Regions from separate parts of the Rhodococcus sp. NPDC076796 genome, predicted to be linked through region 3. Evidence: riboswitches for the same ligand, from Rfam matches in the RefSeq annotation. Region 3 holds a riboswitch; each other region holds the start of a gene.

What was found. Region 3 has a riboswitch for cobalamin ahead of AB0366_RS12265 (magnesium chelatase subunit D family protein). Riboswitches for the same ligand answer to the same signal wherever they lie in the genome.
Region 1: linked by a shared signal. The riboswitch ahead of AB0366_RS10195 (ABC transporter substrate-binding protein) and the one ahead of AB0366_RS12265 (magnesium chelatase subunit D family protein) in region 3 are both predicted to bind cobalamin.
Region 2: linked by a shared signal. The riboswitch ahead of AB0366_RS09110 (ABC transporter substrate-binding protein) and the one ahead of AB0366_RS12265 (magnesium chelatase subunit D family protein) in region 3 are both predicted to bind cobalamin.

What each region holds. Positions count from the first base shown of each region.
Region 1 covers NZ_JBFBMS010000002.1:1,010,799-1,020,723, forward strand. Annotated here, with positions in the region: gene AB0366_RS10155 (tetratricopeptide repeat protein) at 1-315, opposite strand, end outside; gene AB0366_RS10160 (LysR family transcriptional regulator) at 353-1,255, shown strand; gene AB0366_RS10165 (isocitrate/isopropylmalate dehydrogenase family protein) at 1,418-2,479, shown strand; gene AB0366_RS10170 (citrate:proton symporter) at 2,483-3,799, shown strand; gene AB0366_RS10175 (glyoxalase) at 3,801-4,169, opposite strand; gene AB0366_RS10180 (nuclear transport factor 2 family protein) at 4,230-4,700, shown strand; gene AB0366_RS10185 (ABC transporter ATP-binding protein) at 4,782-5,579, opposite strand; gene AB0366_RS10190 (iron chelate uptake ABC transporter family permease subunit) at 5,576-6,601, opposite strand; gene AB0366_RS10195 (ABC transporter substrate-binding protein) at 6,598-7,626, opposite strand; cobalamin riboswitch at 7,671-7,812, opposite strand; gene AB0366_RS10200 (MFS transporter) at 7,804-9,003, opposite strand; gene AB0366_RS10205 (substrate-binding domain-containing protein) at 9,051-9,925, shown strand, end outside.
Region 2 covers NZ_JBFBMS010000002.1:800,654-810,578, reverse strand. Annotated here, with positions in the region: gene AB0366_RS09145 (galactan 5-O-arabinofuranosyltransferase) at 1-460, opposite strand, end outside; gene AB0366_RS09140 (decaprenylphospho-beta-D-erythro-pentofuranosid-2-ulose 2-reductase) at 466-1,230, opposite strand; gene AB0366_RS09135 (FAD-binding oxidoreductase) at 1,227-2,678, opposite strand; gene AB0366_RS09130 (GtrA family protein) at 2,795-3,244, shown strand; gene rfbC (dTDP-4-dehydrorhamnose 3,5-epimerase) at 3,418-4,002, opposite strand; gene rfbA (glucose-1-phosphate thymidylyltransferase RfbA) at 3,999-4,871, opposite strand; gene rfbB (dTDP-glucose 4,6-dehydratase) at 5,097-6,101, shown strand; cobalamin riboswitch at 6,125-6,275, shown strand; gene AB0366_RS09110 (ABC transporter substrate-binding protein) at 6,376-7,347, shown strand; gene AB0366_RS09105 (iron ABC transporter permease) at 7,347-8,429, shown strand; gene AB0366_RS09100 (ABC transporter ATP-binding protein) at 8,429-9,196, shown strand; gene AB0366_RS09095 (hypothetical protein) at 9,193-9,885, shown strand; gene AB0366_RS09090 (glycosyltransferase family A protein) at 9,882-9,925, opposite strand, start outside.
Region 3 covers NZ_JBFBMS010000003.1:437,472-447,396, reverse strand. Annotated here, with positions in the region: gene AB0366_RS12310 (cobyric acid synthase) at 1-1,048, shown strand, start outside; gene AB0366_RS12305 (ABC transporter permease) at 1,032-1,727, opposite strand; gene AB0366_RS12300 (ABC transporter ATP-binding protein) at 1,724-2,647, opposite strand; gene AB0366_RS12295 (GntR family transcriptional regulator) at 2,644-3,006, opposite strand; gene AB0366_RS12290 (alpha/beta hydrolase) at 3,113-3,679, shown strand; gene mtr (mycothione reductase) at 3,686-5,071, opposite strand; gene AB0366_RS12280 (alpha/beta hydrolase) at 5,068-6,108, opposite strand; gene mqo (malate dehydrogenase (quinone)) at 6,253-7,821, shown strand; gene AB0366_RS12270 (GNAT family N-acetyltransferase) at 7,833-8,309, shown strand; cobalamin riboswitch at 8,361-8,511, shown strand; gene AB0366_RS12265 (magnesium chelatase subunit D family protein) at 8,552-9,925, shown strand, end outside.

The DNA.
Region 1 (9,925 bases), on a different contig from region 3:
CGCTGCCATTCGTTCGTCGGGTCCGATCGCGTCATCGATGGTCCACGACGCCCCGGCGAAGGTGGCTCCTCGATCCTCGGCCGCAGGGCCAGGGAGGGAATGGACCAGCGAAACGGCCGTCGCGTAGTAGCGAAATCCGTTCTGTCCGTGGACCGAAGGTTGCCACTCGAATTCCACGGACCGACCCGCTGTCAGCCAATGCGGATCCCCGACCACCGCGGTGCTGTACACCAGGCAACCGCCGGGTGTGTCCGTCGAATCAAGGATTCCCCAGCCCTCTGCCGTCGAAAAACGACGCACTCTTCCTTCCGCCACGCCCTCCATCGTCGCAGACCCGGCTTAGTCTCGACGGATGGATGTGGAGCTGTTTCTGCTCAAGCTTTTGGTGGAGATCGACCGCAGCGGGTCGATGACGGCCGCTGCCGAACGGCTCATGTACACCCCATCGGCGGTTTCGCAGCAGGTCAAGCGGCTCGAAGCGATCATCGGCACCCCCATGGTCGAGCGACACGCGCGCGGAGTGCGACTCACCGAGGCCGGACGACTCGTGGCCGGTCGGGCTGCAGCCATCGACACACAGCTGTCGGCCCTGCGTGCCGACCTGGACGATCTGCTCGACGCGCGCAGCGGCCATGTCACCCTCGGCGTCTTCCCTTCCTTCGCTGCATCACTTCTGCCGGACGTCATGGGTGCCTTCCGCTCGGCGCATCCGGGGATCGAGCTGGGCATACGGTCGTCGCGGCTGCGCGACCTGCACGCGATGCTGCTGGGCCGTGAGGTAGATCTGTCCTTGGCATGGGACTACCCGGATTTGCCGATGGTGGTCGACGACGTCGAGACCGAAGTCATCGCCGAGGACGCCACCGTCCTTCTCGTTCCAGCGGGTTGGTCTCGGAGAGGTCCGGTTCTACTCGAATCGCTCGAAGGCGAACAGTGGATCGTTCGTGCATCGCAGCACTCCATCACCACGATGTTCCGATCAGCCTGTCTCAAAGCCGGTTTCGAGCCGAAGGTCCTGATCGAGTCCAACGACTACATGGAATCTCAGGCGATGGTTGCTGCAGGACTGGGACTCACCGTGGCACCCGCAATGACCACTCGCTACCTTCGCGAGGGCGTCGAGTCCATTGCCTTGGACGAACTCTCGAGGCGGCGAATCCTGCTGTGCCGCCTCGAGCAGCGGACGCCGTCCCCTGCATCGAATGCCATGAGATCGGTGCTCGTCACGCTCTTCGCAGCTATGAATTCTGCTTGAGTCAGATGTAAGAAACGATCTCTGGTCTTCACGCTGCGCAGGCGGCAAGGTATGCCACAGGTCACAACGGTGGCCTAGTCCGCAACGGTGCGGACGTGAACACCTGGAGACATCGTGAGTACCGGACACCCAGCGCCAGCCCCTGACAACACAGTCGAACTGGTGGTTCTCGCCGGCGACGGCATCGGTCCCGAGATCAGCGCGGCGACTGTCTCGGTGGTCGAAAGTGCTCTCGGCCACAACGGAATCACCGCTACGTTCACCGATGGAACCATCGGTTTCGACGCGCTCGCCGCGTCGGGGACAACCATGCCCGACGCCATCGTCGACCTCTCACGTGCAGCAGTCGGCGTCGTTCTGGGGCCGGTCTCGCACCTGGACTACCCACCGACGTCGGAGGGCGGCGTCAACCCGTCGGGAATACTGCGGCGAAAGTTGGACCTGTACGCCAACATTCGACCCGCCAGGACTGTCCCGGCTCTACCGAATCCTCTCGGCAAGAATTTCGACCTCGTGATTGCCAGAGAGAACACCGAAGGCTTCTACGCCGATCGGACCATGTTCGCCGGTGGTGGAGAGTTCATGCCCACCGAGGACCTCGCACTGGCCATCCGAAAGGTGACTCGTCGCGGTTCCGAACGCATCGTGCGCCGAGCGTTCGAGCTGGCACGGACGCGTAGATCGAAAGTCACTGTGGTGCACAAGGCCAACGTCCTCAGGCTGAGCGACGGGCTGTTCCTCGAGGCGGCCAGAGCCGTCCGGCAGGACTTTCCCGACGTCGACTACGAGGAACTATTGGTCGACGCTGTCGCCGCGCTACTGATCCGTCGACCGGAGTCCTTCGACGTGATCGCAACCACCAACATGTTCGGGGACATCCTCTCGGACGAGGCCACCGAACTCTCGGGCAGCTTGGGACTAGCGGCGTCGCTCAATGTCGGTGACACGCATGCAGTTGCGCAAGCCCAACATGGATCGGCACCCGACATAGCAGGGCAGGGAATAGCCAATCCCGCGTCGTTGATCGGTTCTGCCGCAATGCTCCTGGACTGGATCGGACAGCAGCGCGGCGACGAGAGACTCACTGCAGCCGGACGATCCATTCATCGAGCCATCGACACGGCCGTGGGTATGCCCGAGACCCGCACGGCAGACCTCCACGGAACCGCAACCACCGAGCGCTTCACGCGTGCAGTGATCGAGCACCTCGAATCGGAGCGCTGAATCATGTTGGCAGTACTCGGATTCGTCTCACTCGCATCCTTCATGCTGGTGGTCATCAAGAAGTGGGCGACGGCGCTGGTTGCCGTCGTCACCATCCCCATCGTGGTCCTGTTGATCAGTGGCCAGGGGGCTGCGCTGCCGGACATGGTGGCGGAAGGGATCGAAACCGTCGCTCCCACGGCAATCCTATTGTTGTTCGCCGTCCTGTACTTCGGGATCATGATGGACGCCAAGCTGTTCGACCCCATCTCGCGCGGCATCATCCGACTCTCCGGCGGGGACCCCGTCAAGATCTGCGTCGGCACAGCGGTTCTCGCGCTGTTGGTGGCGCTGGACGGCGACGGCACCACGTCGTACATGATCATCTGCTCCGCGTTTCTCCCCATCTATCGCAAGCTCGGAATCAACCCCCTGGTGATCGCCACGATCGCGACGATGGCTCTCGGGACCATATCCGGTACAACTCCGTGGGGTGGCGCTGCGACCCGAGCGATCAGCGTGCTGCAGATCGACGCCACGGAGTACTTCGTACACATGCTGCCGGCAATGCTGCTGATGTCTGCGGCGATCGTCGGACTCGCGTATCTGTTGGGTCGACGCGCGCGCAAGAACATCACTCCGGAACGCATCGCCGAGGTCAGTGCGCACGTGTCGTCCGGCGGTCACGAAGATTCCTCGGACGGCACCCTGCGCACCAAAGCCACCTGGCGAACCTGGGTCAACGCAGCTCTCACCGTCACGTTGCTGGTGCTGCTGGTGCTGGGAGTTGCAGACCTGCTGGTGTTGTTCATGCTCGGCTTCATCATCGTGCTCGTCGTCAACCACCCCAAACCCTCCGATCAAGGAGAGGTGATCCGAGCCCACGCTGCCAACGCCGTTCCCGTCGTCATATTGGTCCTCGGAGCCGGCGTGTTCACCGGCATCCTCACCGAGACCGGTATGACCACCGCCATGGCCGACGCGCTGATCTCGCTGATTCCGGACGGTGCCGAAGGCATGATCCCTGCCGCAGCCGCGCTGATCGGCATACCGCTGAGCTTCTTCATGGCCAACGACGCCTACTTTTTCGGGATCGTGCCCGTACTCGCGGAATCGGCTGCGCAATACTCCATACCACCCGAAGAGATGGCGCGTGCTGCAGTGATCGGCCAGATGGCCCACTCGATCGGGCCGGCGTCGGCACCGTTGTGGGTTCTCCTCGGCTTGGTCCGCGCATCACTGGGCGACTTCCAGCGCTTCGCATTCCTGTGGGTGCTGGCCGCGTCGCTGATGTACGTCGTCTTCGCGATACTGACCGGAGCCATCTCCGTGGGTCTGTGATCTATTGTGCTGCTACGAATTCGATGCGATTGCCCACTCCATCGCGGGTATGGAACCGTCGTCGACCCGGGATCTCCTCGGGGTCGGCCCAATTCACTGGGTAACCGGCAGACGTCAATGCTGCGGCCGTGGTGTCGACATCGACGGCGAAGGCCGGGTGCGCCTTCACTGCCGGACGAAAGTCGTCCTCGATGCCAATATGCACCTCACCATCAGGACCGCCCACACCCGGCACCCGAAACCAACAGCCGCCGCGGACAGCCAGCAGCGGCGGCTTCGGGATCTCCTCCCAGCCCAGGGCTCCTGAGTAGAACTCCCGCTCGAGATCCTCTCCGCCCGCCGGACACGCGACCTGCACATGATGAATCATCGACCGAACGTACCGCCGACTCGATTGACACGCCGGTGAACGGTAGGCAAACGTATGGGCATGCAACTGAGATTTCTGGCCGGTATCTCGACGGCCTTCGCATTCAAGCTCCTGCTGATGCGAGCGCTGACACTCAAGCTGCAGCGAGACATCGAAGCACTGAACAACGGCAACTACCGTCCGCTACTGTCGTCCTTCCACCGCGACGCTGTGCTGAAGTTCGCCGAGGGAGACAGCCGCTGGTCGGGCACCCACCGCGGCCGCGCAGCCATCGAAAGATTCTTCCAGGACTTCGTCGCCGCCGGCATCAAAGGCCAGATCACCGAAATCTACAGCGGCGGCGCACCCTGGCGAATGACCCTGCTCGCGCGGTTCGACGACCGAGCCCACGCAGCCGACGGCACCCAGATCTACAACAACCGCACCGTGCTCCTGGTCCGCACGAGCTGGGGGAAAATCATCTCGCAGGAAGACTTCTTCGAGGACACCACTCGCATCGACGCATTCGAGAAGAAACTGCGGCAACTCTAGATCCCGCGCCGGCCCCGGCGTGACACTGTGCGTTCCGCCGGTACTCAATGTGACGTTCAGTGGCCTTTTCGGGGGTCAATGTCACATCGAGTGGACTCCAGGGGCTCCAGGGTCGGAAGGGGTGGGGCGGCGATAGGTCACCTGTGGGTAGTTGTCGGCATTAGTCACGCTGGCGTGCACGTTGTATACCGAGCGCACCAGGTCTTCGGTGATTACTTCGTTCGGGGTTCCCGATGCCACGATGGCGCCGTTGTTCAGGACGATGATGCGGTTGCAGAACATGGCGGCGAGGTTGAGGTCGTGGAGTGCGATGTAGCTGCTCAGTGGCAGGCCTGCGACGAGGGTGAGGATGTCGAGTTGGTGTTGGATGTCGAGGTGATTGGTCGGCTCGTCGAGCAGTAGTTCGGTGGGTTGTTGGGCGAGAGCGCGGGCGATCTGGACTCGTTGACGCTCACCGCCGGAGAGGGTGTGCCATCGTCGCCCGGCTTTCGATGCCATGGCGGTGTCGGTGAGTGCCTGCGCTATCGCGGCGTCGTCGTCGGATGCGTCGCCGCCGAGGATGCCGTGATGTGGGATGCGGCCGAGGCGGACGACGTCTCGGACGCTGATGTCGACGTCGGTGTCGGAGTGCTGATCGACCATTGCCACGCGTCTGGCGATGCGGCGTCGACGCAATGTTCGCAGGTTGTCTCCATCGAGCAGCACGTCGCCGCTGTCGGGGGCGACGATGCCGGCGAGGATGCGCAGCAGCGAGGATTTACCCGAGCCGTTGGGGCCGATCAGGCCGATGGTCTCGCCGGGTTCCGGCTCGAAGCTGATGCCGTCGAGGATCGGGTGTCCACCGCGGGTCCATCGAATGTCTTTGGCGTGCAGTGTCATCGAGATCTCCTGAGCCGAAAGAGAATCAGTGCGAAGGCCGGCACGCCGATGAGTGCCGTGACCACTCCGACAGGAATTTCCTGCGGTGCGAACACCGTTCGGGCGATGGTGTCGACCCAGACCATGAAGATTGCGCCCATCACGACCGTCGTCGGGAGCAGTCTTCGGTGGCGCGCGCCGACGAGGAAGCGGGCGGCATGCGGAAGTACCAGGCCTACGAATCCGATGGCTCCGGCGGCACTGACGAGGGCGGCGGTGATCAGTGCGGTGATGACCAGCAACAGGATTCGCACATATTTCACCGGAACGCCGAGGGATGCGGCCGCGTCGTGCCCGAAGGTGAAGGCATCGAGGGCAGAGGTGTTGAACAGGCACAACACCATTCCCAGCAGTGCCACGGCCCCGCACAGTGCCACGTCTGTCCAGTCGGCGCCGCTCAGGGAGCCGAGCAGCCAGAACAGCACTCCCCGGGTTTGTTCGGCATCGGCCGAGGAGATGACGATGAACGACGTCAGAGCCGAGAACAGTTGTGTACCTGCCACTCCCGCGAGCACGACGCGGTCGTTGCCGCCGCCCGCACCTGCGGCGAGCAGCATCACCAGCACGAACGACAGCAGCGCTCCGGCGAACGCTCCGGTGGACAGCGACAGTGCGCCGCCACCGACGCCGAGCACTGCGACGACGACGGCACCGGTGGATGCGCCCGACGAGATACCCAGCACGAACGGGTCGGCCAGGGGATTGCGCAGCAGCGATTGCATGATGGCTCCGCACAGCGCGAGGCCAGCACCGCAGATGGCGGCGAGCAGCGTTCGCGGCAATCGCAACTGCCAGACGATACCGTCCTCGATGCGGCTCACTCCGGCCGAGCCGATCCCGATGTGCCCCAGTATCACTCGATACACATCGGATACCGACACGCTGGCCGGGCCGATCGTCACGGCCACGCCGATCGAGAGCACCAACACCACGAAGCCACCGAGAAGAAGCGGGATCAACAACCCGCGATCGGTCCGGCTCATGGGGTGGTCAGTCCCCAATTCTGCAGAGCCGCAGCAACTTTTTCGACCCCGTCGATCGTGCGGATCGACGGATTGAGGTCGGCGCCGTTGACGACGATGTACCGCTTGTCCTCGACGGCGGTGAGGCGGCTCGTGACGGGGTTCGATTCCAGGAAGCCGATCTTGCTGTCGAGAGCATCACCAGCGATGCTCCGGCGGCTCAGATCGGCGAGCACGAGTGCGGTGGGATCGCGATCGAGAACACTCTCCCAATTGACCTGTGGCCATTCGTCGGTGGTGTCGGCGTAGATGTTCTGGGCACCGACCGATCCGGTGATGATGCCCGACGATCCACAGCATCCGGCCATGTACGGGGTGTCGGTGTCGGCGAACCAGTACGCCAGCGTCACACCCGAGGCGTCGACGGCTCCCGAAGCCTTCGCGAAGCGATCCTGCAGCTCGCCGACGAAGCGTTCGCCGCGATCACGCACGTCGAAGATGGCTGCGAGGTCGCGAATCTCCTGGTAGACGGTCTCGATCTCGAGCGGTGCTGTGCGCGCGCCGTCGGAGTTGACGCTGTCGTCGGTCTTGCCGTTGCAGTCGGTGGGAGAGAGGTAGCTCGGCACACCGAGCTGCTCCAGCTGATCCCTGTCGGCGACGCCTCCCGGCCCGAGGGTGCCGCCGAACGACGCGGAAACGAAGTCGGGCTCGGCGTCCAACAGGACCTCCAGGGAAGGTTTGTTGTCCGCCAACCTGGGGACCTTCGCGTTCTCCGATTCGAGGTTCGCACGAACGGGATCGGTCCAGGTTGCGGTGCCGACCATGCGGTCGGCGAGACCGAGGGAGAGAAGGATTTCCGTCGAACTCTGATTCAACGAGACCGCACGTTGCGGTGGGGCGTCGACCACGACGTCGCGGCCGCAATTGTCGATGGTCAGTGGGTAGTTTCCGGTGGTCGGGGTGGCCGCGTCGGTCGTCGCCGTGGACGAACAGCCGGCAAGAACAAGGATCGAAACAGCGCCTAGTACGGCGAGAGTGGTGCGCATCGTGAAGAGCTTCCTGCTGAGGGCTCGTGTCGCGGAGCCGCGGATGGAGGTGAATCACGACGTCCGAGCATTCGGACTTCGAGCTCTCGCTCGTCACCGTTGCGCGCCAGCTCCGGAATTGCACCGGATTCCCTCGTTCGTCGCGTGCTGACCCTATCGTGCGGGATACATCGAAGGTCAGCGCGCCGCTGCTGTCACCGGCTCCTGCGCATAGCTGCGCGGAAAAGTTCTGCGCGCCAACATGACCACGGCCAGCGCTGCGGCGACCAGAGCCGTTGCAGCAGCGGTGACGGCCACGATGCCGCTGAGGTCGATCACCACACCGCCCACCAGAGCGCCCGTCGCGATCGCCAACTGGAAGGCAACGACATAGATCGCCGACGCCTTGTCCGCATCGGCCGGGGCCGCCCTGACCACTGCCGATTGAATACATACCGGGAGGGTGGTGAATGCCAGCCCCCACAAGGCGATCGCACCGACGGCGAACACGGCCCAGCTTCCCGGCGCTCCGCTCAGGGTGCACCAGAGAACTGCCACCGCAGCGGTCACTGCGCCCAGAGCGGCGATGGTCGAGTGCCGGGGCCACCGGTCGTAGGTTCTGCCGATCACCCAGATGCCGATCACGCCGAACAGTCCGTACAGCATCAACATCAGGGTCAGGGTGGTGCCCGCGGATCCGATGGCACGGTCGACGATCACCGAGAAGTAGGTGTACGCGGCGAAGTGACCGAGGACGGCCAGAAACGTCACGCCGCACAGAACGGCCAGGGAGCCGTCGAGCACCCGCGGTGTCTTTTTCGTCTCCGAAGTCGCCCGGGTGACCGGTAATGCCGGGAGGACGAAGTACAGTGCCACCGCAATTGCTGCGGCGACGACGCCGAGAATCGTTGCTGCCGTGCGCCATCCGAACCACTGACCCAGGGCGGCAGTGAGTGGGTTGCCGGCGACCAGTGCCAGCGAGGTACCGGCGTACACCGTGGCGATGGCCTTGCCCTGTTTACCGGGCAGCGCGAGCGAGGCCGCGACGGGCGCGACGACGGCCCAGAAGACTCCGTGCGTTGCCGCGCACAGCATTCGGGAGATCACCAACATCGGATAGCCGACGGATACCGCCGAGAGGAGTTGCGAGAGTGCCAATGCGGCAACGGTGATGACGACGACGCGCCGTCGGGGCCATTCGCGTACGAACCGGATCAACGGCATCGTCATCACGGCGACGCCGTACGCGTAGAAGGTCAGCAGGAGACCCACGGCGGATTCGCCGACACCGAGGTCCCCGGATATCTCGGGGAGCAACCCCACAGGCAGCGTTTCGGCCGTGACGTAGATGAATGCGGCTGCGGCGAGCACCAGCAGCTTCGGGAGCGGCGACGACATGCTGTGTATCGTTACACACTGTTCGTGGAGCGCGCTACAGTGGGCCGGTGAACACTCGGGTGACCATGGCTGACGTCGCAGCGTCCGCAGGCGTGTCCACCATGAGCGTCTCCTACACCTACAACCGACCGAGCCGGGTATCGGCCGCCACCCGCGATCGCGTGCACGAGGCGGCAGCCACCCTCGGGTACACCGGTCCCAACCGCACGGCGCGGTCGCTGCGTAGTGGCAGGCACGACAGCATCGGGGTCGTCCTCGGCGAGAAGCTCACCTACGCCTTCGAGGATCCCCAGGCTCGACGCTTTCTGTCCGGGATCGCCGAAGCGTGTCTCGACGCCGACACCGCGTTGGTGATGCTGCCGAACCTGCACCGCGACACCGACAACGCACGCATCCGAGACGCACAGGTCGACGGGTACGTCGTGTGGACCACCGAGATCGACGACCCCCTGCTCGACGTGCTCGTCGACACCGGCCGCCCGGCGTGCATCCAGGGTGGGCCCGACCACCCCGGCCTGAACTGGATCGCCATCGACGACAGAGCGGCAGCCGACGCGGTGGCCACCGCGGCGTTGAACAGCCGATCTCGACCTGCCGTCGTCGCTCTCAGACCCGATACCCGACGCGAATCGACGATCGTGCGTGGCGCGGACGCGTCGGACATCTCGATGCCGGTGACCCGAGCGCGGCTCGAGGGCTACCGAGACGCCTGCCTGCGATTCGGGATCGACTGGTCGACGGTACCGACACTGTTCACCACCAACAACGCCCGCGCCGAAGGCGAGCGAGCAGCGCGAGTGTTGTTGCAGGACAATGCTATCGACACACTGCTCGTGATGAGCGACGAACTCGCACTAGGGGTGCTCGACGCTGCGGCCGCAGCCGGAATCGACGTTCCGGGTCGACTGGCCGTCACCGGGTG
Region 2 (9,925 bases), on a different contig from region 3:
CGCGTCCGCCCAGCCAGAACCAGCCGGCCGGGTAGAACGGCGGGATATCGGCATAGGTCATGTCGCGCAACGACGCCGAGTCCGTCAGCCGCGTCAGGTATTCGGTACGAAACTCCTGGTCGACGGAGATGCCGAACAGGTAGAGCTTGGTTGCAGCCAGCGGCATCCCGAGGGTGACGGTGACGAATCCGCTCAGCCCGACCCACGCCGCGAGCCGAGCGATCCACGGCCACTTGTGAATCCGGTACAGGTAGATCGACGCGGCGAACAGTGCAGCGGCAACCACCTGGCCGAGCGTCGTGATGGCGCGAGTGACGTTGGACGAGTTGAACGCAGGCCACTGAACCAGTGAGAAAGCGTACAACCCGACCGTCGCCACCACGACTGCGACAAGAACACCGGCAGCGATCTCGCCGACGGCAGAGGCGGTTCTGCGAGCCGGTGCAACCCCGATTGTCATCGAAATCAGATGGGCAGCTTGCGGAAGATCGGCCGCGGTACGTGCCGCAGCACCATCATCACCAGACGCCACGGAGCGGGAGTCCAGATGAGCGGGGTGCCCTTGCGCGACGCGTTCACCGCGAGCTTCGCGATGACCTCCTTGTCGACCGTCATCGGGGCTTCCTTGACGTGCGCGCTGAACTTGGTGCGCACCATGCCCGGGCGAACGACGGTGACCCGAGGTCCGAACTCGCGCAGCGCTTCTCCGAGTCCGAGGTAGAACCCGTCGAGTCCGGCCTTGGTGGAGCCGTAGACGAAGTTGGAGCGACGTACCCGCTCGCCTGCCACCGAGGACATGACGATGATGCGGCCGTAGGCCTGCGCCTTCATCTTCTCGCCCAGCAGCACGCCGACCGAGACGGAGGCGGTGTAGTTGATGTTCGCGGCGAGTACGGCCTTGCGCTGGTCCTGCCAGAGCTGCTCGGCATCGAAGTCGACGGCGAAGGCGACGATGGCGACGTCGACGTCACCCTTGGCCCACGCGGCGTCGATCACCTTGGGATGCGAGGCGGTGTCGAGTGCGTCGAAGTCGATGACGTCGACGGCCTTCGCGCCCTTGGCCGTCAGCTGTGCGACGGCGCTCTCGCGAAGCGGATCGTTCGGCAGCGCGGCGAGGATGACACGTGCCGGTGACTTCGACAGGTACTCCTCGGTGATCGCGAGACCGATCTCGCTGGTGCCACCCAGAACCAGAATCGTCTGAGGGTTACCGACGGCATCTATCGTCACAGCAGTTCCAACCTTCTTGCCATATCGGAGGCGAAAACGCCTGTGGGGTCAACGGATCGGCGAACCTTGATCCATTCGTCGATTCGCGGGTACATCGAGTGGAAGGTCTCGGCGTCGGTGCGCGAGTCCTTCGCGGTGTAGAGACGGCCACCGAATTCGAGAACCCGCTTGTCGAGCTCGCGGACCATCTCGTTGAGACCTGCCTTGATCGGGAAGTCCATCGCGACGTTCCAACCGGCCATCGGAAAGCTCAGCGGCGCTTTGTTTCCCGGCCCGAACAGCTTGAAGACGTTCAGTGCCGAGTACTGGCCCGAACGCTGGATGAACCGGATGATGTCCTTGAACTCTTCGAGCGCCTCGGTCGGAACGAGGAACTGATACTGCAGAAATCCCTTGGGGCCGTAGCCTCTGTTCCACTCACCGACGAGGTCGAGTGGGTGGTAGAACTGCGTGAGGTTCTGCACCTTGCCGGTGTAGTTGCCCCCCATGCGGTAGTAGGCCTCGCCGATCATGCTCATCGACAGCTTGTTCAAGCCGCTGATCGGAAAGACGTCCGGCACTGTCAACAGCTGAGGTGCGTCGAACTTGAGTGGATCCTTCTGCAGCTTCGCGGGAAGTTCGTCGAACTTTGCCAGCGAGCCGCGAGTGATCGTCGCGCGGCCGAGCTTGGGCGGGCCGCTCATGACGTCGAACCACGCGCTCGAGTACGTGTAATTGTCTTCGGTTCCGTCCTGGTGAGCGGCGACGGTCTCGTCGAGGCTCTCGGTACGGATGCCGTCGTTGATGAAATAGGCCGTTTCCGTCGGCGTCATCTCGATCGTCGCGCGCAGGATGATGCCGGTCAGGCCGTTGCCGCCGACCGTCGCCCAGAAGAGTTTGGCGTTCTTGCCCGACGGCGTCAGGTGGCGGATCTGACCGTCCGCGGTGAGCAGTTCCATCGAGCGGACGTGGTTGCCGAAGCTACCCGCGCTGTGATGGTTCTTGCCGTGGATGTCGCAGCCGATGGCACCACCGATCGTGACCTGGCGCGTACCCGGCAGCACCGGTACCCACAGTCCGAACGGCAACGCCGCCCGCATCAGCTGGTCGAGGCTGACGCCACCGTCGAGATCTACGATGCGCGTCGACGTGTCGATGCTGTAGATGCGGTTGAGTGCCGTCATGTCGATGACGAGGCCGCCGGAGTTCTGCGCGTTGTCACCGTACGAGCGGCCGAGGCCGCGAGGGATGACACCGCGTCGCAGGTAGGACGGCTTGGAGTCGTTCTGCTCGGCGACCTGCTTGACCGCGTTCGCGATGAGCTCGGGGTCGGAGGTGGCGAGCACCTCCCCGGTCGAGCGCGCGGTGCGGCCGAATCCGGAGATTGTGCGGGTCTGCGTGGGTAGCGGCGCAGTGTTCCCTGCCTGTGGTTCCAGGGGGAAGAGTGCGTCGTCGGCTGTCGTGGACATCGCTCAAGAGGGTACCCGCACCGCAGCAGCGGCTAGTGTCAGTCCTCGTGTCCACCCCCGACCGCTCCGCAGAAGAAGGCTCGACGGACGACGACTGGTCGCCCCAGGACGAAGAGTTGCAGCATCACGTCCCGCTGCCCGTCGAGCTGCCGCTGACCGAGAACATCGCCGACGCGGCCCTCGATCTCAAGACGCAGGTGCTGCGGTTCCTGGCGACGGGTGTGCTGTCGGCGATCGTCGACCAGGGCGTCAACCTGATCCTGCATTTCGTGTTCGGCGTCGGTGTGACGCTGGCCAAGGCCATCGGCTTCGTACTCGGAACGACGACGGCCTATCTGATCAACCGCCGCTGGACGTTCAATGCGGCTCCGTCACGGGCCAGGTTCTTCGCCGTCGTCGCGCTGTACGGCGTCACCTTCGCCGTCCAGGTCGGCATCTACACCTGGCTCTACCAGGCTCTTCCCGACGGCTTCTGGTACGCCAACGTGGCCTTCGTCATCGCGCAGGGCACGGCGACGGTCATCAACTTCCTCGTTCAGCGATTCGTGATCTTCAAGATTCGCTGAGCCTCGGGGTTGGCCCCCTGGGTTCGCAAACGCGGGTTCGCCCCAGGGTTTCGCAAACGCGCGCGCACTTGCTGAACGCGCGCATTCTCGTCAGCGGTCAGGGGCGATTCTGCGCGCGCCTGACGAATGCGAGCGCGTTTGCCCGATCCGGCGTCGCCGCCTCGTCCCGCCGCTCACGAAAAGTCCGGCAGGTCTCCGCGTTCGAGGGCTTGGGCGAGGGTGGGGGCGGCTTTGTCTTTGTCGGAGAGTTCATAGGTCAACGCCGATCCGTCGCGGGCGGTGGTGGGCCAGTCGATGCCCAGGGCCGGGTCGAGGGGGTTGATGTCGCGGTCCAGGGCCGGGGTGTACTCGAGGCTGCACAGGTACATCACGGTCGAGTTGTCCTCGAGGGAGAGGATGGCGTGGCCGAGGCCTTCGGAGAGAAAGACTGCTTTGCGGTCGATGTCGTCGATCAGAACCGACTCCCACTGCCCGAACGTCGGTGACCCGACCCGCAGATCGACGATCACATCCAGGAAGGCTCCGCGGGCGCAGGTGACGTATTTCGCCTGCCCGGGCGGGTTGCTGGTGAAGTGAATCCCGCGCAGCACCCCGGCGGCGGAGACCGAGCAGTTCGCCTGCAGCAGGTCCAACGACCGCCCGGTCGTCTCCTCGAAGAGGCTGGCTTTGAACCATTCGAAGAACACACCGCGGTCGTCACCGAACTGACGTGGGGTGTACTCGTAGGCACCGGCGATGCTCAGCTCACGAAAGGTCATCGGTTCCCTCGGTCGATCAGATCCAGCAGGTAGCGGCCGTACCCGGACTTGACGAGTGTCTCCGCGCGGACGCGCAGTTCGTCGTCGGTGATGAATCCGCGTCGCCACGCCACCTCTTCGGGGGACCCGATTTTCAATCCTTGGCGTTGCTCGATGGTCCGGACGTAGTTGGAGGCGTCGAGGAGGGAGTCGAAGGTGCCGGTGTCGAGCCAGGCAGTACCGCGCGGCAGGACTTCGACTTGGAGGCGGCCGGCCTCGAGGTAGTGACGGTTGACGTCGGTGATCTCGTACTCCCCGCGCGCGGACGGCTCGAGGTCGCGGGCGATGGCGATGACGTCGTTGTCGTAGAAGTACAGGCCCGGGACGGCGTAGTTCGATTTCGGGACGGCAGGTTTTTCTTCGAGGGAGATGGCTTTCCGGTTCGCATCGAATTCGATGACGCCGTAGGCGGTGGGGTCGGAGACCTCGTACGCGAATACTGCTCCGCCGTCGATGGTGTCGAAGCGGGACAGTTGGGTGCCCAGGCCGGGGCCGTAGAAGATGTTGTCGCCCAACACCAATGCCGCGGAGTCGGTGCCGATGTGCTCGGCCCCCAACACGAACGCTTGGGCGAGGCCGTTCGGCTCGTGTTGGACTTTGTAGGTCAGTTCGATGCCGAATTGGGAGCCGTCGCCGAGCAGGCGGGTGAATTGGTCTGCGTCCTGGGGTGTGGTGATGATGAGGATCTCGCGGATCCCGGCCAGGATCAGTGTCGAGAGCGGGTAGTAGATCATCGGTTTGTCGTAGACCGGGACCAGCTGCTTGCTGACGCCCATCGTGATCGGATGAAGACGCGAGCCCGTGCCGCCCGCCAGAATGATTCCCCGCATGACCGCGAAGTCTTCCAGACCCTCCGATCACCCGCTCGGTTGTGCTGTTCCAACGCGTACGGGATTCGAAGGGCAACTTTCACTCCACTCGAAGGTCTCATCGCCGGGAACCTCCCCGCTGGGGCGTCGAGTGGAGCATCCCGTGTAGCGACACCCTCACCGGAGTGGCCTGTGGACCAAGACATGAACAGCCCGCACGAGCCTCCGCCGGTAAAGTGCCTGTTCATGAGAATTCTCGTCACGGGTGGGGCCGGGTTCATCGGCGCGAACTTCGTACATCAGACCCTCGCGCAGCGCCCCGACTCCCAGGTCACCGTGCTCGACAAGCTCACCTACGCAGGCAACAAGGCCTCCCTCGACCCGGTGGCCGATCGCATCGACTTCGTCCACGGAGACATCGCCGACGCCGACCTCGTCGACCGCCTCGTGCGCGAGACGGATCTGGTCGTGCACTTCGCCGCCGAATCTCACAACGACAACTCGTTGACCGACCCGTGGCCGTTCGTACACACCAACGTCATCGGCACCACCACCCTGCTCAACGCGGTCCGCGAACACGACGTCCGCTACCACCACATCTCCACCGACGAGGTCTACGGCGATCTCGAACTCGACGACCCGGCGCGGTTCACCGAATCGACCCCGTACAACCCGTCGAGCCCGTACTCGTCGACCAAGGCCTCGAGTGATCTGCTGGTGCGTGCCTGGACCCGCTCGTTCGGCGTCCGGTCCACCATCTCGAACTGCTCGAACAACTACGGCCCGTACCAGCACGTTGAGAAGTTCATCCCGCGTCAGATCACCAACATCCTCAGCGGCTCCCGCCCCAAGCTCTACGGGGCAGGTCAGAATGTGCGCGACTGGATCCACGTCGACGATCACAACAGCGCCGTCTGGGCCATCATCGACGGCGGCCGCATCGGCGAGACCTACCTCATCGGAGCCGATGGCGAGGCGAACAATCGCACCGTCCTCGAAGCGATCCTCGAGGAAACCGGCAACGCACCCGACGCCTTCGATTTCGTCACCGACCGCCCCGGCCACGACCTGCGCTATGCCATCGACTCGACCAAGCTGCGTACCGAATTGGGTTGGACGCCAACCTATGTCGACTTCCGCGCCGGCCTGAAAGCCACCATCGACTGGTATCGCGACAACGAACAGTGGTGGCGACCGCAGAAAGACGCCACCGAGGCCGTCTACGCGGCGAAAGAGTCCGTACTGCCCTGACCGACACGGGAGGCGCGCTCACACGGGTTCGACACGGTGATGCATACTGCGAGGCGAACACAAGCAAGCCAGTCGCAATGGGGGAAGCCGGTCGAAATCCGGCGCTGACCCGCAACGGTGGGCCACCGACACAGGTGGCGAGCCCGATTACCCAGCGACCGGTGTGCGACACACCTATTCGTCGTGGTCTACGAATCGGCAGTCCTGCGCGTGGCTGCTTCGTGCTGCGCACCCGACTTTCATTTCGTGGCTCTGAGCTCGAAGTGAGGTCCTCATGTCACGCTCCGCCTACATCGCCGTTCTCTGCGCGGCTGTCCTGCTCGCCGGGTGCTCCCGCGGTGACGCCCCCGCCGATGCAGCGCAGACAGCATCGTTCGATCAGCCCGTCGAGGTGACGAACTGCGACATCGTGCAGCGGTTCGATGCCCCGCCTCAGCGCATCGTTTCGATGAACGACCACGTCACCGAGGTCCTCATCGAGATGGGCGTTGCGGATCGGATCGTCGGGATGGGGTATCGCAATGCCGTTCCGACACCGGAGACGGCCGACGAGTTCGCGTCGATAGACGGCCTCGCCGACGAGTATCCGACCAAGGAGCAGATCCTCGACCTGGCCCCGGATCTCGTCGTCGGCGGCATGCGCAGCGCGTTCGACGACAAGGAAGGTCGCTCGCGGGCGTCGTTCGCCGAGCTCGACATCCCGACGTTCCTGTTCTCCGAATATTGCGGCACAGGTCTCGCCGATATCGGCATGCTGGAGACGGACTACGCGCAACTGGGCGACATCCTGGGTGTGGCCGACGCGGCGCGGGGCATCACCGACGGCGTGATCAGCGGGCTCGCCGAGATCGACGACGCGCTCGCCGGCGTCGCCCCCGTATCCACGTTCTTCTACGACTCGGGCGAGAGCGAGCCCACGACAGTCGGGGGCGTGGGCGTCGGGCAACTCATTGCCGATCACGCCCGAGCCGAGAACATCTTCGTAGAGGGAGACCGGCCGTACGTGGGTACGACGTGGGAACTCGTCGGCGAACGGGCCCCCGAGGCCATCGTGGTCCTCGATTACGGCGACACGTCCGCGCAGGGCAAGATCGACTTCTTGAAGAGCCAGCCGATCATGGCGACGACGCCTGCCGTGCAACAAGACAACTTCGTGGTCGTTCCGCTCGACGACTTCTTCCAGAGTCCGCGGCTCGTCGGAAGCGCCGAGACCATTGCGCGCGCACTGCATCCCGATCGCTTCTGATGAGCGCGCTATTGGACAGACCCGCCGCCGTCGCAGTCCGGAGCACGCGATCGTCGCGCACCGGCTACGCCGTGATCCTGCTCCTGTCGTCGGCAGTGTTGCTGGCATCCATTGCGGCGGCCGTCTCGTTCGGGTCGGTGCGCATTCCGATCGGCGACGTGTGGGCCATCGTCGCTCACCGGCTCGTGCCAGGCGCGTTCGAATCGTGGTGGACCGAGGCGCGTGCGGCGATCGTCGTCGATTCGCGGCTCCCACGGTCGTTGACCGCCGCGGTGGTCGGTGCGTCCCTCGCACTCGCCGGCGGTGTCGCGCAGGCGGTTACGCGAAATCCGTTGGCCGATCCGTACCTGCTTGGCGTGTCCTCGGGTGCAGGTTTCGGTGTCGTAATGGTGATGACGCTCGGCATCGGCGCGGGTGCACTCGGCGCGTTCACCGTGCCTGCGGCCGCGTTCGTCGGTGCGCTGATCCCGCTGTTCCTGGCGCTCGCGATCGGCGGTCGATACCCACACTCGACGGCGATCGTCCTGGTCGGTGTCGCAGTGGGCAGTGTGTTCACCGCTCTCATCACTCTGACGCTGCTCGTGTTCGCGGACGAGCGAAGCCTGAGCGCTGTATTGCATTGGCTCGCCGGGGGTTTCGGTGATGCCCGCTGGTCGACTCTCGTGTTCCCCGTGCTGGCGTTGATCGGTGTGGGACTACTCGTCTCGATCAGCGCGCCCAGGATGGACCTGCTCAAAACAGGTGACGACGGAGCGGCCGCGCTGGGGATGAACGTACGCCGGTTCCGAATGTTGCAACTGCTGGCCATCTCCCTGCTGGCGGGTGCAGCGGTATCGGTCAGTGGCGGAATCGGATTCGTCGGCCTGCTGGTGCCGCACCTCGCCGGATACGTCGTCGGCTCCCGTGCGGTCAGGCTGCTGCCCGTGGCGGCGTTGTTCGGTGCGATAGCCCTCGTCGGCGCCGACACGCTCGCGCGCTCGATCACGCAGAGCACCGAGGTCCCGGTAGGAGTGATCACCGCGCTCGTCGGCGCACCGATCTTTGTGTTCATGCTGTATCGCCGCTACGCACGGGAGATCTGATGCGGCTGTCCGTGCGGGAGTTGTCCACGCGATTCGGGTCGCGAGAGGTACTGCGCAGTGTGAACTTCGACGTTGCTCCCGGTGAGGTGCTCGGTCTCGTCGGCCCGAACGGGTCCGGGAAGACGACAGCACTGCGGTGTTGCTATCGAGCTCTGACTCCCTCTGCCGGAACAGTTCTCGTCGACGGCGTCGATGCGCACACCATGAAGCGATCGGAGCTGTCGCGGACTGTCGGCGTCGGAACTCAGGAGCCGCAGGCATCGGTCGGTCTGACCGTCCGGGAATCCGTAGCGCTCGGCCGCGTGCCGCACCGCGGTTGGTTCGACCGCCCCACCTCGTCCGACGACGACATCGTCACCGCAAGTATGGACCGCGTCGATCTGCTCGCGTTGGAGAATCGCGACGTCGGGTCACTCTCCGGCGGTGAGCGGCAGCGGGTGTCCATCGCGCGCGCCCTGGCGCAGCGGCCGCAGATACTGTTGCTCGACGAGCCGACCAACCATCTCGACCTACGGCAGCAGTTGATCGTGATGAATGCGGTTCGCGACCTGGCCGCGGACGGGTTGGCCATCGTCGTGACCGTGCACGATCTGCGGCTGGCGGTGCAGTATTGCCACAGTCTGGCTGTCCTGGACGGTGGAGCCGTGGTGGCGTCGGGACCGACCACCGATGTTCTCGACGATCGGTTGCTCGCCGACGTGTTCGGCATTCGCGCGACCGTCCGTACAGGACCGCCGCCCGCCATCGACATTCACGGGTTGGCATGAACATCTACGCGCTTGCAGCGCAGCGAGTTCCGAGTGTGCAGCAGTACCTCGACGGGCCGTTCGATCTCTGTGCGACGGTCATGCTCGACGGCGAGTGGTTGCGGGCGCGAGTCGACGACACCGGCCGCCGGTGGCAGTGCACCGACGCGCGAGTCAACGGGACTCTGTGGTGGTATTCGGCCAGCTCGACGATCGCGTTCGTTGCCATCGCCGCAGCGATGGTCACGGGTGAGTCGGCAGATCCACGACTGGATGGTGCGCGTTGCTTCCTGCGGCCGGACGGATACCTGGGCGGAACGGTGTCGGACAGAGTTATCGAGGTCTCGGCATTGCCCGAGGCATTGACCGAGACGTTCACCGGCATCGTCGACGCGTTGGCGGCGGCCTCGGGGGCGCGCAGGCAAGCGCTGTGGGCAATCGCCTCGGATTCGATCGCCAATCGAAGCGTGGATGTGGCTGTGGCGCTGGGTGATCAGGTGCTAGGCAGCGACTTCGCAGCATGGCTGATCGGGGAGATGGCCGCTACGCTTCCGAAGCCGCGCTTCGTCGACGTCGGTGGACGACGCTTCACGCAACGTTGCTCGTGCTGCCTACTCTACGAGACGGGCGGAGCAGACAAGTGCACCAGCTGCCCGCGTCGATCGCCGTCGGACAGGTTGCGGGGTCTCGAGGCCGCCGCGCGACACTAGCTACTGCGCGACATCCGATGGCGCAGCAGCAGATACACCG
Region 3 (9,925 bases):
CGTGGTGGGGGATATCGATCGCGGGGGAGTGCTGGCCCATCTGTTCGGCACCGTGGCCGTGCTGTCTCCGCAGGATCAGGCGCTCGTCGCCGGGTTCGTGATCAACAAGTTCCGCGGCGATCCCGCTCTGCTGGCACCCGGTCTCGACCAGCTGCGCGCGTTGACCGGACGGCCGACGTACGGTGTCGTCCCCTTCGCCGACGGATTGTGGATGGACGCCGAGGATTCACTCGGAACCGTCCCCGATGCTCCGGTGGGGCGTCCGCGTCCACCACACGGCTCGCAGTGGTTACGCGTCGCGGCGGTGCGTTTGCCGAGAATCTCCAACACCACCGATGTCGAGGCGTTGGCCTGCGAGCCCGGGGTGTCGGTGCACTGGGTCACCGAACCGTCCCGGCTCGAGGACGTGGATCTGGTGGTCGTTCCGGGTAGCAAGTCCACCGTGTCGGATCTGGAGTGGCTGCGGCGCAGCGGTCTTGCCGATGCGATCGCGGCACTCGGGGCAGCGGGACTTCCGGTTCTGGGGATCTGCGGTGGGTATCAGATGTTGGGTCGAACGATCGACGACACCGTCGAATCCGGAGCCGGTTCGGTCCAGGGGCTCGGTCTGCTCGACCTTTCGGTCGAGTTCGCGGCCGACAAAGTGCTCGCGCAGGTGACGGGGCGATCGATACAGTTCGGCTCGAATTCCGTGTCGGGCTACGAAATTCACCACGGCCGGGTCGTGTGGAACGGCGACGATGCGCTTCTCGCTGCTGCGTCGGGTGGCCCGGAGGGCAGTGTGCGCGGCGGTGTCGTGGGAACCCACTGGCACGGCCTGCTCGAGTCCGACGACTTCCGGCGTTCGTTCCTCACCTGGGTGGCAGAGAAATCGGGCCGTGCCGGCTTCGTGGTGGCACCCGCTACATCGGTCGCTGCGATGCGCGAGCAGCAGTTGGACCTGCTGGCCGATCTGGTGGAGCACAACCTCGACGTCGACGCCATGCTCGACCTCATCGAGCACGGCGTCGATCCTGCGACGAAAAAGATTGTCACGCAGTTGCTTTGAGAAGGCCGAACCAGCTGGCCACGGACAGCACGGCGGTGATGACCAAGGGGATGACCACGAGTAAAAGTATGCGCGGGGTGTCGGTGAAGAAGCTGCCGATGTTCGGCCACCACTGTTGCCAGGTCACGAGAATCGATCCGCCGCCGAAGAATACGAGCGCACCGAGCCCGAGGGTGAACAATCCATTGACGCGGTACCGCCGATAGACGACGCCGATGAATGCGCCGATTCCGCCGATCACCAGCAGTCCGGTCACCAGGGCCGCCCATTGGAGCACAGGATTGTCGGTGGCAGCGCGGGCGATTCCGAACATTCGGATCTTCTTACCGAAACCACCCGTGGCGGACTCGACGGCCGACAGCACATAGATGATCGTGCCGATCGCGACGGATTGTGCGATACCCACCAACGCTGTCGCCGAGAGGAATTCGCGCCGGGTGATGCTCAAACCCAGCGCGTACGGAAAGACCTGCGTGATGGCGGAGAGGTAGAAGGCGAGGGCAAAACCGTACACAGCGAAGACTCCGCCGGTGAAATTCGATTCCGATTCGGTGTCCGGAACGACGGAGAACAGGCCGTACGTGACAACGAACACGATGGCGAGTATGCCCAGCGGCCAGGCGAATGTTGTTGCCCACGAGGTGTTGTGGATTCGAGCGACGTTCAGTATTCGTTTCATGACACTGCCTCCTCGGTGTCGGCGGTGGTCCGTTCGATGATCAACTGCTGCAACGGGACCGGTTCGATGGTGAGCCCTCCTGCGGCACCGTCCGATTTCTGCCGGTCGGTCAGTCGGCCGTCGATCGTGGCTCGAGCGCTCGCGCCGAGTGCCGTGCGATGCAGGGTTCGATGGCCCGAGACGAACGAGTCGACGGCTCCCGTCGGTCCGGTGATCTCGAACGCGCTCTCGCGTAGGTCGTCCGAGTCGGCGTCGAGCAGAATCTTTCCCTTGTCGATGAGAATCACGTGTTCGATCAGATCGCTGACCTCGTCGATGAGATGGGTGGACAGGATCACCGTCCTGGGATTTTCGGAGTAGTCGGCCAGCAATCTGTCGTAGAACAGGTGTCGGGAGACTGCGTCCAGTCCGAGATACGGCTCGTCGAATAAGGTCAGCGGTGCCCGAGATGCGAGTCCGATGACGATGCCCAGAGCCGACGTCATTCCGCGGGAGAGCTTCTTGATCTTGCGACCGAGGGGCAGGTCGAAGTCGCGCAGCAACTCGGCGGCGAAGTCGTTGTCCCAGTGCGGAAGAATGTGCGAGGCATGCGAAACGGCGTGCTTGACCTTCAAGTCGTCGGGGTACTTCTGGCTCTCCTTGACGAAGCACACGTGACTCAGTGGAAACGGGTTCTCCCACGGATGGTGCCCGAATATCGAGACCTCGCCCGCGCTCTGGCGCATCTGCGCGGTCATCATCTGCATGACGGTGGTCTTGCCTGCGCCGTTGCGGCCGAGAAAGCCGTAGATCTTGTTCTGTTCGATCTCGAAGCTCACGTCGTCGACAGCGGTGAACGAGCCGAACTTCTTGGTCAGGTGATGGGCCGACGCGACCACGCGGACACCTTCGCCGGTCGGATCGAATTCATGGATGCTCATCGCGCTGCCTCCCAGTTGTCGAGCATTGTCTTGAGTTCGTCGACGGTCATGCCGAGCTTGCGTGCCTCGGTGACGAGCGGGTCGATGTACTGGCGAGCGAAGAGGTCGCGGCGACGGAATCGAAGAGCGTCGCGAGCGCCTGTGGTGACGAACATTCCGATTCCTCGTTTCTTGTAGACGACGCCGTCGGCGACGAGCTTGGCGAGTCCCTTGCCTGCGGTGGCCGGGTTGATTCGATGGAACGCGGCCAGTTCGTTGGTCGAGGGGACCTGCTCTTCCTCTGCCAGGGAGCCGTCGATGATGGAGTTCTCGACCATCTCGGCGATCTGCAGGAAGATCGGCCTGCCCTCGTCCATCAGAACCACCGCCGATGCGTCGAGGTTGGTCGCCTCGTTGGTTCATTACTCATGTAACTAACCATAGAACCGATGTGGGGTCGGCGCAAGAGGCAGTACCGTCGTCCCCATGGAGTTCACGCATGTGAGTGCTGCGGGTGGGCAATGTTCGGTGCGGGTCGCAGGCCCGGACAGCAGGCACGCCGTTCTCTTGCTTCCCGATGCAGGCGATCCGGTGGATGTGTACGACGCCGTCAGTGAACGGCTGCACAATTCGGATCTGAAAACCGTTGCGCTGGAAAGCATCGACGGTGTCAGCGACGACGCGATCCTGACGGTTCTGGACGAGCTGAAGCTGTCGTGGGTGCATCTCGTCGGCAGCGGCGCGGGTGCGGAGTCGGCCTGGACGCTGGCTGCCAAGACCTTCGGTCGCTTCGCCAGCCTGATCGCGGTGAACCGTTGCCACCCCGCGATCGCCGACGAGCAGGGCACCGTGCGCGCCGCGGACTGCCCCCCGGTCGAGTTGCCGACGACACTGGTCGTCGGCTCCTCACTGGGCCGCGCATCCGCCGACGCGAGCGGTCGGTTCGTCTACTCGGACTTCCGCGTGGTCCAGCTCGACGGCGCCGCTAATGTCGTCGCCGACGAGCCGGCCGCGCTGGCAACGGAAATTGTGCTCCGCACCAGCCCCTGGTGACCGGAACTACAGGTCGAGTCCCAGCAGAGCGTTCTCGACAACCTCGGGCAGGCCGGGGTGAATCCAGTACTGGCCACGGGCCATGTCCTGGGCGGACAGGCCGAAGCTCATCGCCTGGATGAGGGGCTGAATCAGGGTCGGTGCCTGAGCGCCGATGATGTGCGCGCCGAGGATCTTCCCGGTGACCTTCTCGGCGATGATCTTGCACAGACCTTCGCTGTCCTCCATCGCCCAGCCGTAGGCGACATCCCCGTAGTTCTGGACCTTGACGGTGATGTCCAGGCCCGCGTCACGGGCTTGATCCTCGGTCATGCCCACCTCGGCGATCTGCGGATCGGTGAACACCGCCGCGGGAACGAATCGGTGGTCGTTGGTGCGCAGTGCGGCGGTGTCCCCGCGCCACGCGTCGTGCAGCAGGTTGTGCTGAACCACTCGTGCTTCCTGGTTGGCCACATGCTTGAGCTGGTAGGGCGACGAGACGTCGCCGAGAGCGAACACGCCCTCGGCGGTGGTGCGGCCGAACTCGTCCACCACGATGCGTCCCTCGTCGTCCATGTCGATGCCTGCCGTGTCCAGACCGAGACGGTCACCGTTCGGCTCACGGCCCACAGCGATGAGGAAGGCGTCGCCGACGACTTTGGTGCCGTCGGCCAGTTCGACTCCGTGCAGTGTGCCGTCGGTCACGGGCCGGGTCTCACCGGAGTCGAGATGGACGTCCCACTTGGCGCGGGCGAGATCGGTGAACCGCTGCGAGATGTCGGCGTCCAGCGCGCGGAGCAAGGTGTCCTTGCGGGCGACGATCGACACCTTGGAGCCGAGGGCGGAGAACACGTGCGCGAATTCCGCTGCGATGTAACCGGATCCGAGAATCACCAGATGCTCGGGCAGCTCGCGCAGACGCATCACGTCGCCGTTGGTGTGGTACTTCACGCCCGAATCGGCGAAGGACTGCGGCACCACCGGTCGGGATCCGGCAGCGATGACGATCTGGTCGGCGGTGATGACGGTGCCCGTGCCGGTATCGATCGTGCGCGGGCCGACGAAGGTGGCATGCCCCTCGAACAGGGTGACATTGGGGCTGCCCTCGGCGCGGTAACGCTTGCCGCCCTCCGAGATGGGGTCGATGCGGCCGAAGACGCGGTCGACGATGTCCGGCCAGCGCACCGCGTCCACATGGGCGTCGACACCGTATTTCGCGGAATCACGCACCGTCCGCGCGACTTCGGCTGCGTAGACGAACATCTTCGTGGGAATGCAGCCGACGTTGAGGCAGGTGCCGCCGAAGGTCGAGTTCTCTTCGAGCAGGGCGATCTTCTTGTCCTCGAAGCGCGAATCGGCGATGGAGTTGCCGGATCCGGAGCCGATGATCGCGACGTCGAAATGCTCGGTCATGAAATGTGCCCGCTCTCGGTGTGGTCCTTGCCCGACGCGTGGTCGGAGCTCTCGCTTCGATGCAACCAGTCGATCCACTCGTCCATTTCCTCGAAGGCCCGCGCTCGTGGGGCCTCGGTGGACAGGAAGACGTCGTGGCGGGCCCCCTCGATGGGCACGATCGTGGTGCGGTCACCCAGGCAGCCGGCCCAGCGGGCGATCTGGCGAACGTCCAGTACGGCATCTGCGGCGTCGACGGCGGAGCTGTACCGGCGTGAGAAGTGCGTCACTTTCGAGCGCAGAATCAGTGCGGGGATGCCGATGTCGAGGCCGCGATGGAGTTCGGCGTGACCGTGGCGGACGGCGCGGATCCAGCCGAAGGTGATGGGGAAGCCGGCGAGTGGCTTCCAGTCGAGGTCGTAGTCCCATTCGCCTTTCTCGGACGCAGCGAGCGACAGACCGTAGGTGTCGAGGCCGCCGCCGGGGACCTGCGCCTTGGACCGGAATCGGCCGATGACGTCGATCGCTGCGGTGCCGACGCTGCGAATGGCGGGCGGACCCTGCAGGTCGAACCACGGGCTGTTGAGCACCACGCCTGCCAGGCCGAGGCCTGCGGACCCGCCTTCTCGGCGGTTGAGGCGGTTCAGCCAGAGCGGCAGTACGAGCCCGCCCGTCGAGTGCGCCATGAGCAGCACCGGGGCGTCGGCGCGTTCGGCGCGGACCAGGGCGAGAGCCTCGTTGAGCTCGGTGTCGTACATCCCCAGATCCGTCACGAAGTGCGCGGTCTGACCCTCACGGCGCGAGCGTCCGCATTTACGCAGGTCCAGCGCGTAGAACGCGTATCCCTTCTCCGCGAAGTGCTCGGCGATGTGTCGCTGGAAGAAGTAGTCGGTGAAACCGTGGACGTAGATCACCGCGCGCTCGAAGTTCGCAGCGCCCGACGGTTGATACCGCACGAGAGTGGCCTCGACCTGCCCCTCGCCGTCCGGATCGTCACCGAGTGGAATGGTCGTCTGTTCGTAGCCGTCGCCGAGGACATCGGGCACCCAGGTAGTCACAGATCACAACTGTAGTGGGCGCCGCGGACGGCGTCCGAGGAGCACAATCGAGACCGGGTTGACGTGGTGTCCGATGGGGTAGGCCCAGCTAGTAACCTGACCGCACCGGGTGAGTAGCCCCTCTACAGCAGAGTTCTTCGGTCGATGCCGCCACCGGCCGAGATCTCGACAGACAAGGAAGTCGATTCTCCAGTGTCCAAAGATGAGCAGGGTAAGCGGATCAAGACCGACGTCGTTCTGGTCGGTGCCGGAATCATGAGCGCCACCCTCGGTGCGCTGCTCCGTCAGCTCGAGCCGAACTGGTCGATCGACGTCTACGAGCGGCTCGACGCGGCCGCGGCCGAGAGCAGCGACGCGTGGAACAACGCGGGCACCGGTCACTCGGCACTGTGCGAGCTGAACTACACGCCGCAGAACAAGGACGGCAGCGTCGATATCGCCAAGGCGCTCAACGTCAACGAGCAGTTCCAGGTGTCGCGTCAGTTCTGGGCCCACGGCATCGAGACCGGTGTTCTCTCCGACGCCAAGAACTTCATCAACCCCATTCCGCACGTGAGCTTCGTGCACGGGGCCGAGAACGCGAAGTACCTCCGGGCTCGGTACGAGGCGCTCGTGGGCAACCCACTGTTCGCAGGCATGGAGTACATCGACTCCAAGGACGAGTTCTCGGCGCGACTGCCGTTGATGGCCAAGGGCCGTGACTTCTCGGATCCGGTGGCGCTGAACTGGAGCCAGGAGGGCACCGACGTCGATTTCGGCGCACTCACCAAGCAGCTGCTGAACTACCTGTCGTCCGCGGGCGGCACCGTGCACTTCGGCCACGATGTGCGCAACATCACCAAGCAGTCCGACGGCACCTGGGACGTCAAGGTCGCCAACCAGCGCACCGGCGCGAAGAAGACCGTCAACGCCAAGTTCGTGTTCGTCGGTGCAGGCGGCGGCGCACTGCACCTGCTGCAGAAGTCCGGGATCGCGGAGATCAAGGGATTCGGCGGCTTCCCGGTCAGCGGCGAGTGGTTGCGGTGCACCGATCCGGCCCTGATCGAGCAGCATTCGGCCAAGGTGTACGGCAAGGCGTCGGTCGGAGCTCCGCCGATGTCGGTGCCGCACCTCGACACCCGCGTGATCAACGGCCAGCAGGGTCTGCTGTTCGGCCCGTACGCCGGTTGGTCGCCCAAGTTCCTCAAGCAGGGCAAGATCACCGACCTGCCCAGCTCGGTCAAGCCCGGCAACCTGATGTCGATGCTCGGAGTCGGCGTGACCGAACTCGGACTCGTCAAGTACCTGGTCAGTGAGTTGGCTCAGTCGCAGGCGGATCGTGTCGAGACGCTGCGCGAGTTCGCGCCCTCGGTGCTCGGCGAGAACTGGGAGCTCGTCACCGCGGGTCAGCGCGTCCAGGTGATCCGTAAGAAGGGTCGCGGCGGGGTGCTCGAATTCGGCACCGCCGTGGTCAACGCTGCGGACGGCACGATCGCGGGACTGCTCGGTGCCTCGCCCGGTGCCTCCACTGCTGTTCCGGCCATGCTGGACGTGCTGCAGCGTTGCTTCGGAGACAAGTACGACGCGTGGCAGCCCAAGCTCAAGGAAATGGTCCCCTCGCTCGGGGTCAAGCTGGCGCAGAACAGCTCGTTGTTCGACGAGGTCTGGGGCTGGACGTCGAAGACACTGGAACTCGAAAACACGCGTGAGCTCGCACAGCCCACGGGTGTGTGATAGCAAAAGGTATGAATACGCAAGCAGCAGCTCTCAAACGATCATGGGCACTAGACCTGTCCAACAGCACGTTGTACGACCTGTTGAAGCTGCGTGTCGAGGTGTTCGTGGTCGAGCAGGCGTGTGCGTACCCGGAGTTGGACGGGCGTGACCTGCTGACCGAGACACGGCACTTCTGGCTCGAACGGGACGGCGAAGTAGTGTGCACACTCCGCTTGCTCGAGGAGCACGACGACGGCGAGAAGGCGTTCCGTATCGGCCGGCTCTGCACGCAGCGTTCGGCCAGGGGACAGGGCCACACCACGCGAATTCTGCGGGCCGCGCTTGCCGAGGTCGGCTCTGCCCCGTGCCGGATCAACGCTCAGAGCTACCTCGTCGACATGTACGCCAAGCACGGGTTCCTGCCCGACGGCGAGGAAGTTCTCGAGGACGGTATTCCGCACACCCCGATGCGGCGGGGCGGCGGCACCGCCTGGAGCGAGGCCTGACCTTTCGTAGTACTGGACGAACGAATGCCACACCCGGTCCACACCGTGTGTGGCATTCGTTCGTTCGGCGGTAGTGTTCCGTTCGAAGTCGGTCGCGGAGAAGTCCTGTGTCAATCAGGCGCGGTCCCGCCACTGTGTTCAGGAGAATCTTCGATCAGGAGATTTCCCTGTCAGCCAGATCGCCGCCCGGCTTCGCGTATCTCGACCGAACGTCCGGCGCGGAACTCCGGGCACGAAGGGAATTGGCTGTGCAGCGAAGTGGGAGTGTTCCCGAACCGGGATATCCGTTCAGTGCGATCGTCGGTCAGGATCAACTGAGGTTGTCGTTGATTCTGTGCGCTGTGCACCCCGGTATCGGCGGTGTACTGGTGCGAGGAGAGAAGGGCACCGCGAAATCGACGGTGGTGCGCGCACTCGCGACCCTGCTGCCCGCCGTGGAGGACGAGGACGGCTCGCGCCCGGCGAAGCTCGTCGAACTCCCGGTGGGGGCAACCGAGGACCGAGTGGTGGGATCCATCGACCTCGAGAAGGTTCTGCGCGACGGCGAACGTGCGTTTCAACCCGGTCTCCTCGCGGCCGCGCACCGTGGTGTTCTCTACGTCGACGAAGTGAACCTGCTGCACGATCATCTGGTCGACGTGCTGCTCGACGCGGCCGCAATGGGCCGGGTGCACGTCGAGCGTGACGGTGTATCTCATTCTCACCCTGCGCAATTCGTGCTCGTCGGCACGATGAATCCCGAGGAGGGTGAGCTTCGCCCGCAGCTGCTCGACCGGTTCGGTCTGGCTGTGGAGGTGACGGCTTCGCGGGACGTGGACGTCCGAATGAACGTCGTCCGCCGCCGGATGAACTACGAGCGTGATCCGCACGCGTTCGCCGCCGAATTCCGCAACGACGACATCGCCGTGGCCGAGCAGATTCTGGCCGCCCGGAAGATTCTCGACGATGTGGTGTTGAGCGACAAGGAACTTCGGCGTATCGCCGCGCTGTGTGCGTCCTTCGACGTCGACGGTATGCGCGCCGATCTGGTGCTGGCTCGTACCGCGTCCGCCCACGCCGCCTGGCGAGGCGCGAGCGAGGTGGCCGAGGAGGACGTGCGGATTGCCGCCGAACTGGCTCTGCCGCACCGGCGTCGGCGCGATCCCTTCGACGAGCCGGGCATCGACGACAAGCAGTTGGACGAGGCCATGCGGGACGCCGCCGAACAGGCCGAGCAACAACCCGATCCGGAGCCCGACCCCGACGGCGGCGGGGGAGCGCCCGAGCCCGAGGCCCCCGACGATGACTCCCAGTCCCCGCCCTCCGATTCACCGTCCTCCGATTCGCGCGACGAGTCGAAGCAACCACCGCCGTCCTCGGGTACCGGCAGCGAGAAGCAGGCAGGCACTCCGGGTGCACAGTTCAGAGCGCGGTTGCTCGAGGTTCCCGGAGTGGGCGAGGGCGCGCCCGGCCGACGATCACGGTCACGGTCCTCGCACGGACGGTCGGTACGGCCCACCGTCGAGGCAGGCAAGGGTCTGCACCTGGTGGGCACCCTGTTCGCCGCGGCCGAGCAGCAGGTCGTCCGCGGCCGCACGTCCGGCCGGTTGAAGCTCGCGCCTGCGGATCTGCGGGGC